DNA from 3 places in the Hydrogenovibrio kuenenii DSM 12350 genome. Region 1 is predicted to be linked to each of the others. Evidence: predicted binding sites of a transcription regulator. Region 1 holds the regulator's gene; each other region holds the start of a gene.

Region 1 (2,274 bases):
TATGGGTTATATTTCAGGCCAATAGTAGTTTGCGTGAATTTTTGTTCTGTTTTTTGTTTCTTTAATTGTCCTATGTGCAATACCCCTAGTTGGAAAGTATTGGTTGAGATTTGAACATAATTGAGTTGGCTTCAATAAAGTTTTATTGAAAAAAACGCTGTCTAAGTTATTATTGTTCCAATTAGGAGCTCCACGCAAAATTAAGATCCTTGATTGAAGAGACTTGTCGACAGTTTGGTTTCTAAGGTTATAAAAACAAAAAAGCAGCTCCTAAAATTTTTAAAGAGGAAAGGTAAATGGATAAGCAGGATTTTACGTCACACATCTCGACCGAATTAAATCGAAATCTCGAGGCTTTATTTAACCATATTTTGGAGATGGGTGGTTTGGTTGAAAGTCAGTTCGAAGGTGCGATGATGGCTTTGACCGAGAACAACGTTAATCGAGCACAAGAAGTAATTTTGCTTGACCGTGCTGTGAATAACGCTGAAATGACGATTGATAAATTATGCGCTAAGGTCTTGTCCAGACAGCACCCTACGGCATCCGACTTGAGATTGATTATCGCGACAATTCGCATCGCCATTGATTTAGAACGTATTGGTGACGAAATTGTGAAGGTTGCCAAAATGGTAATGACCTTTGCGAAAGAAGATCAAATTGATAGCTGTGCAACCTTACCTGGTTATCTTTCGTTGATAGATATGGCCAACCGATCAATTAATATGTTGCATGATGCATTAGATGGATTTGCTCGTGTAACAACAGAAGCGTCTCTAAAGCTTATCCAAGAAGAAGAGAATGTGGATAGGATTTATAAAGAAGGTTATCGAGAAGTGATTGAAGGTTTCAAAAATACACCTGAGAAAGCAGCGTGTTTAGCGGAAGTATTAATAACTTTGCGTGCCTTAGAGCGCATTTCTGATCATGCCCGCAATATTGGTGAAAGCATTATTTATTTGATTAAGGGTAAAGACGTGAGAGAAATGGATCGCGAAACTTTAGTGGCATTTATTAACTCTCTTGAGGATTAAGATAGGATGGCGAACCACACTGTATTGGTTGTAGAGGATGAAGCGGCCATTCGTGATATGTTGAATTTCACGCTTTCGGCAGCAGATTTTAAAGTCATTGAAGCACCGAATGCAGAACAGGGCTGGAATTTGCTTTTGGAGCACCAGCCTGACTGTGTCATTCTAGATTGGATGTTGCCGGGTACCTCAGGTGTTTCTTTAGCGCAACGAATTCGCCAGCATGATCAAGTAGGACATACGCCTATTTTAATGCTGACTGCAAAAGGCGAAGAAAATGATCAGGTTAAGGGGTTTGAGGCTGGTGCAGACGACTATGTTGTGAAGCCTTTTTCACCACGTGCATTGGTAGCAAGATGTCAAGCGTTGCTTAGACGTCACATGCCGGATAAGCATTCTTCTGAAATTATCAAAGCGGGGCTTTTGCAATTAGATTTGAGTAGCTATCGTTTTACTGTTGATGGTCAAGAAGTGAAGCTTGGTCCAACCGAATTCAAATTAATGCATTTCTTTATGACTCATTCTAATCGCGTGTATACGCGTTCCCAATTATTAGATCACGTCTGGGGTGAGAGTATTATTGTTGAAGAAAGAACTGTGGATGTTCATATTCGACGACTCAGAAAAATCTTGGAACCAGTAGGTGTTGCTGATGTTATTCAAACAGTTAGAGGAGCGGGTTACCGCTTTTCTACTGACTAAATGCAAGTAGGTTATTGCATTGACTGAAGGTGTTTCAAGAGAACTTACCTGGACGATTACAACGCTTTGGGGTGCACTTTTTATAGGCTGGTTAATTGAAGATTATGAGGTGGCTTTAGCGGGTTATCTTGTTTTCTTCTTGGGGCGCCATTTTTACAGTTTGAGGAAGTTTGAACTATGGCTAAAAGGGAGCTCTAAAGCATCATACCCTCCCGCTTCAGGTTTTTGGTCTGAAATAGGCTATTTGGTTTCTCGTAAGCAACGCTCGCTTGAAAAACTAGCTGAATTACAAGCACATAAATACCAGCAACTGCAAGCAGCATCCATGTCTATACCGGATGCCATTATCTCTATTGATCCCGGTGGTAAAATAGAGTGGTTCAATGCGGCAGCTAAGCGTATGCTGCACTTAAGGCATTCTGACGTTTCCCTTTCTCTTGAACCGCTTGTTCGTGTCCCAGAGTTTATTTCTTATTTAAAGCAAGAAAATTACACTAAACCTCTAATTTTGCCCTCATTTAAAGGTGTAAAAAGAGTTTTG
Region 2 (2,274 bases), 250 kb from region 1:
ATGCCTTCTGAGTAACGTGATCAATATCCACCCAACGTAGCAACTTCATTTTGCCATCCGTTGTTTCAACGATAGCCGTGCAACTTTCTACCCAATCACCACAGTTGTAATAATCTATGCCATCTATATCACGAATTTCAGGATGATGAATATGCCCACAAACTACGCCACGATAACCATGCAATTGACAGTCTTTCACCACGGCTTCTTCATAAGCGGTAATAAAGGATACTGCCGACTTAACCTTTTGCTTAACATACGAAGATAGTGACCAATAACGCATACCGAACAACTGACGGACTTTATTGAAATGCGTGTTGAATCGCACCAACGTCTCATAACCCCAGTCACCCAATACTGCCAGCCACTTACGCGTTTGTACAACGCTGTCATATTTGTCGCCATGAACCACGAGCAAACGGTCACCATTTACACAAATATGTTCGGTTTGATCCGTTAATAGAATATTACCGAAATCGATACCGGAATAGCGACGTAAAAATTCATCATGGTTGCCTGTGACAAAAACCACTTTGGTGCCACGCTTGGCTTTCGTCAAAATACGACGAATCACGTTGGTGTGTTCTTGTGGCCAAAAGATACGTTTTCTCAAACGCCAACCGTCAATAATATCGCCCACCAAATAAAGGTTGTCGCAGTGATTGTATTTAAGAAAATCTGCTAAAAATTGGGCTTTAGCCCCTTTAGAACCGAGATGGACATCCGAAATAAAAATAGACTTGTAGTGCTGATGTTGATGGGTGTTTTCCGCAACAATCAAATCATCATTGGCAATAGAAGCCATCCAATCAGGCATAGTATCGAGCTTTTGTTGGTCTTGCATATCCACACTTCCTCAATTATTTTCGTCAGTCTAACCAGAGAAAGTTTCATTTAAATCACAGTTACGTGTCGGTTAGATGACAAGCGAAGCACTTCTAGGTTTTGTTTCACAAATGTTTCATTTCAAACACTTTTTTTTCGTCTAACTTATCTACCAACTCATTTACAACAGAAAAAGAATCATAAACATGCAGGTTGAATCCCCCATTCGTAAGTTTGCCTTAATCACCGATGCTTGGACACCACAGGTTAACGGTGTCGTCACCACCCTCACTCAAATGGTCAAAGAGCTTGAAGCAAAAGAGATTACCGTTGAGGTCTTTCAGCCTAATGACTACAAACATTTTCCCATGCCGACCTACCCGGAAATTCCCGTTGTCTGGTCTGCTGAAAATCTAGAACAACGACTACTCGACTTTTTACCCGATGCGATTCACATCGCTACCGAAGGCGGTTTGGGCTGGCGCGCACGCAACATCTGCCTAAAATATAAATTGCCTTTTACCACGGGCTACCACACTAAATATCCAGAATATATTCACCAAAGATTACCTATTCCTGCAAGCTGGGTTTATGCGCTGTTAAGACGCTTTCATAACAGAGGGAAAATGACCTATGTTCCTTCTGATTCAACTTTACAAGAACTCAAAGAACATGGTTTTAAATCTCTAACAGTGGTAACGCGAGGTGTCGATACTGAGACCTTCAATCCAGAGCGTAAGATTGACTTAGACCTACCTCGCCCGATTTATTTATCTGTTGGTCGAGTCGCACCAGAGAAAAATTTAGAGGCATTTTTGGATATGGATTTACCCGGCACAAAAGTCGTCGTTGGTAAAGGCCCATCGCAAGAAGAGTTGCAAGAACGTTATCCCGATGCTGTTTTTGTTGGCGCGAAATTCGGTAAAGAACTCGCAGCTTACTATGCCAGTGCAGATGTTTTTGTTTTCCCTTCCTTGACGGACACTTACGGTGTGGTGAATATCGAGGCTATTGCTTGTGGTTTACCGGTGGCGGCCTTCCCTGTCACAGGACCGAAAGACATTATTACTCAAGGCCTCAATGGTTGGATGGATGAGGATTTAAAAGTCGCTGTGAATAAGTGTTTAACACTAGATCGCAGCCAAGTTTCTGAATCAATTTCCGGGCTAACTTGGAATGAAGCGGCAGATCAATTCCTTAGCCATCTTAGTTATATTGATTGGAATAATGTCCTGTAAAACAGCCTCCATCTAACTGAGCACTACCGCGCAATATTGGCCATCAAGTATGTAATAGGTGGCCTGTCATATACCCATCACAAATTCGTCATATAACTGCTTTGTTTTGTTCATGGTTTCTTCACATTTGACGGTTAAGTTATTGTCTAATGCAATTTAGATGAAGACAAAGCCATGACCCTAGTCAATCCGACTTTAGAAACAGATCGCA
Region 3 (2,274 bases), 1.5 Mb from region 1:
TCATAAACGAGAAGGTCGGGTCGATTTTGTGGTTTACGATTTCAAGGTTCAAACCGTAGTAATCAGCAATAGGTTGCCAATAATGAATTGCTGCACCGCCCAATGGGTCAATGCCTAGTTTCAGACCAGCATCTTTAATGGCCTGCATATTGACGACTTTATCTAGGTCTTTGACGTAAGGCATAATCAAATCTGCTTTGGTGACAAATTTAGATTCCAGAGCGTCGCTTAATGTCATGCGTTTCACGTCTGACATGCCGTTGCGAATGATGTCGTTAGCACGGTTCTGAATGACATTGGTGGCATCCGAGTCGGCTGGGCCACCGTGTGGCGGGTTGTATTTAAAGCCACCGTCTTGCGGTGGGTTGTGGGATGGGGTGATGATGACGCCATCCGCTAGACCGTCTGTTTTGCCATGATTATGCGTCAAAATGGCATGGGAAACGACAGGGGTTGGCGTATAGCGGCCATTGTCTTGAATGATGACGTTCACACCGTTTCCTGCAAACACTTCAATGGCGGTTGCGTGTGCGGCTTCGGAAAGCGCGTGGGTATCCATGCCGATATAAAGTGGTCCGTTGATGCCTTGCGAAGCACGATATTCGACAATCGCCTGGGAAATGGCGGCGATGTGGTTTTCGTTAAAGGTGCATTTGCTCGAACAGCCACGGTGACCGGAAGTACCAAAACTGACAGCATGATCCGGATTGTCGGCATTTGGTGTTAGGGTGTAATAATCTGAAACCAATAGGGGAATATTTTCAAGAATATCATCTGGAGCGGGTTTTCCGGCAAGTGGTGAAATCGGCATGAGCGTTCCTTATATTTGAATAGCTTTGATTTGATTATAGTGATTTGAAATGACGTTTGCATGACTTCATGTTTTACGTATGAAAATCTGCCAGGCTGGGGTGAGAAAGTTTTTTAAAGTTGCAAATAGGGGTTGACGAGTTTGCTAAAATTGAAAATATGAATCAGTCACTCTTTAATCTTTCAACGTTACGCCGAGCCGCTCAGTCTGCTTGGCACTCCAGTCGCATGGCTTCGCGCATAGCGTTACTGCTGGCGTTGTTTCTGTTCGCCAAAACGGCAGGATTGATTCATGATGAGGTTCATCCTTTTCACCATCACACGGAACAGTGTGATATTTACCAAGCGATGGCGCATCACACCGGTAATACGGTTGCCGAGCTTGAGGTCGCGATTTCTGCGCCCGAATATACACTTCATGATACGGTTGTCGTTTCTCAACGTACCCCCTCTACTTACCCTGCTTTTTGGGGGCGTGCACCACCTAGTTTTGTCTGATTGAGCTTTTAGCCTGCGTTTTTGCGCGCCGGTGAATTGAAAATTTGACAAAATTTAGGAGAAAGACATGCTTCGTAAGAAACTTGTGTCTGCCATTCTTGTTGCGACAGGAGCAACCTTTGATGTTGCCTGGGCGGAAGAAAAGCAGAGAAATGTCACGGAACTGGAAACCATTTCCGTTGAAGAAAGACGGGAAGAAACCTTAAAACCGGTACATATCAGTACCTCTACCACCTTACACCCTGAAGCTTCGGAAATGGAACGCGGTAGCACTGCGTCACTTGGCGAAGCTTTGGACGGTTTGCCGGGGGTGAACAATCTGTCATCCGGCAGTCAGTCCGGCAAGCCCATTGTGCGCGGTGATACTTCATTGCGTCTGCCGGTGTTGTCCAATGGATTGACGATGGAATATCAAGCGGAAGGAACACGCCATAACCCGAATGTTGATCCTGCATTGATGGAGAACGTTGAAGTGACTCGGGGTCCTCAGGGGTTGAAATATTCGAGTCAGGCAGTGAAGTCGGCGGTGAATGTGTCCGGCCCGCAAATTGATTATGCTGGAAAGGGTCAGACCAAAACTTCCGGCGAATTGATGGGCGAAGTGAACTCCAACAATAATGAAACCATGATAGGTGCCAAGGCGAAATTCTCATCCAATGGCGTTGGTTTGGTTGGGGGGATTACCCAACGAAAAGGCAATGATTTCGTGTCACCGAATACGACCGAAGCGGGCGACGTGAAACCGGGTGATCCGGCAGGAACGAAACCTTTGGTGACAGGAACCACGCCTTATACCAACTTCGAGTCGGATGCCGCGGTTATTGGGTTGGGGTATCAGGGAGATTGGGGCGAAGTGGAATTGCGCCATAACGTTTGGCAATCCAAACAAAACTATCTGGGCGTTGAAGCCGCAGCAAGTGGTTATGAGTTGTTGCCATCAGCAGGCCAAAAACTGAAGAATGAAGA

What was found. Region 1 encodes PhoB, which activates phosphate uptake and scavenging genes when phosphate is short. Its sites were predicted from a motif close to GNNTGTCATAAAACTGTCANAT; they were not measured.
Region 2: a site for PhoB is predicted at 908-929, ahead of N745_RS0104220 (UDP-2,3-diacylglucosamine diphosphatase). Genes of this name have one in related genera too.
Region 3: a site for PhoB is predicted at 859-880, ahead of pgm (phosphoglucomutase (alpha-D-glucose-1,6-bisphosphate-dependent)). Genes of this name have one in related genera too.

The regions. Positions count from the first base shown of each region.
Region 1 is NZ_JAGP01000001.1:654,975-657,248, forward strand. It holds gene phoU (phosphate signaling complex protein PhoU) at 297-1,034, shown strand; gene phoB (phosphate regulon transcriptional regulator PhoB) at 1,041-1,733, shown strand; gene phoR (phosphate regulon sensor histidine kinase PhoR) at 1,753-2,274, shown strand, end outside.
Region 2 is NZ_JAGP01000001.1:901,480-903,753, reverse strand. It holds gene N745_RS0104220 (UDP-2,3-diacylglucosamine diphosphatase) at 1-844, opposite strand, end outside; gene N745_RS0104215 (glycosyltransferase family 4 protein) at 1,032-2,063, shown strand; gene N745_RS0104210 (DUF3419 family protein) at 2,238-2,274, shown strand, end outside.
Region 3 is NZ_JAGP01000001.1:2,202,020-2,204,293, reverse strand. It holds gene pgm (phosphoglucomutase (alpha-D-glucose-1,6-bisphosphate-dependent)) at 1-811, opposite strand, end outside; gene N745_RS0110325 (DUF2607 family protein) at 970-1,308, shown strand; gene N745_RS0110320 (TonB-dependent receptor) at 1,376-2,274, shown strand, end outside.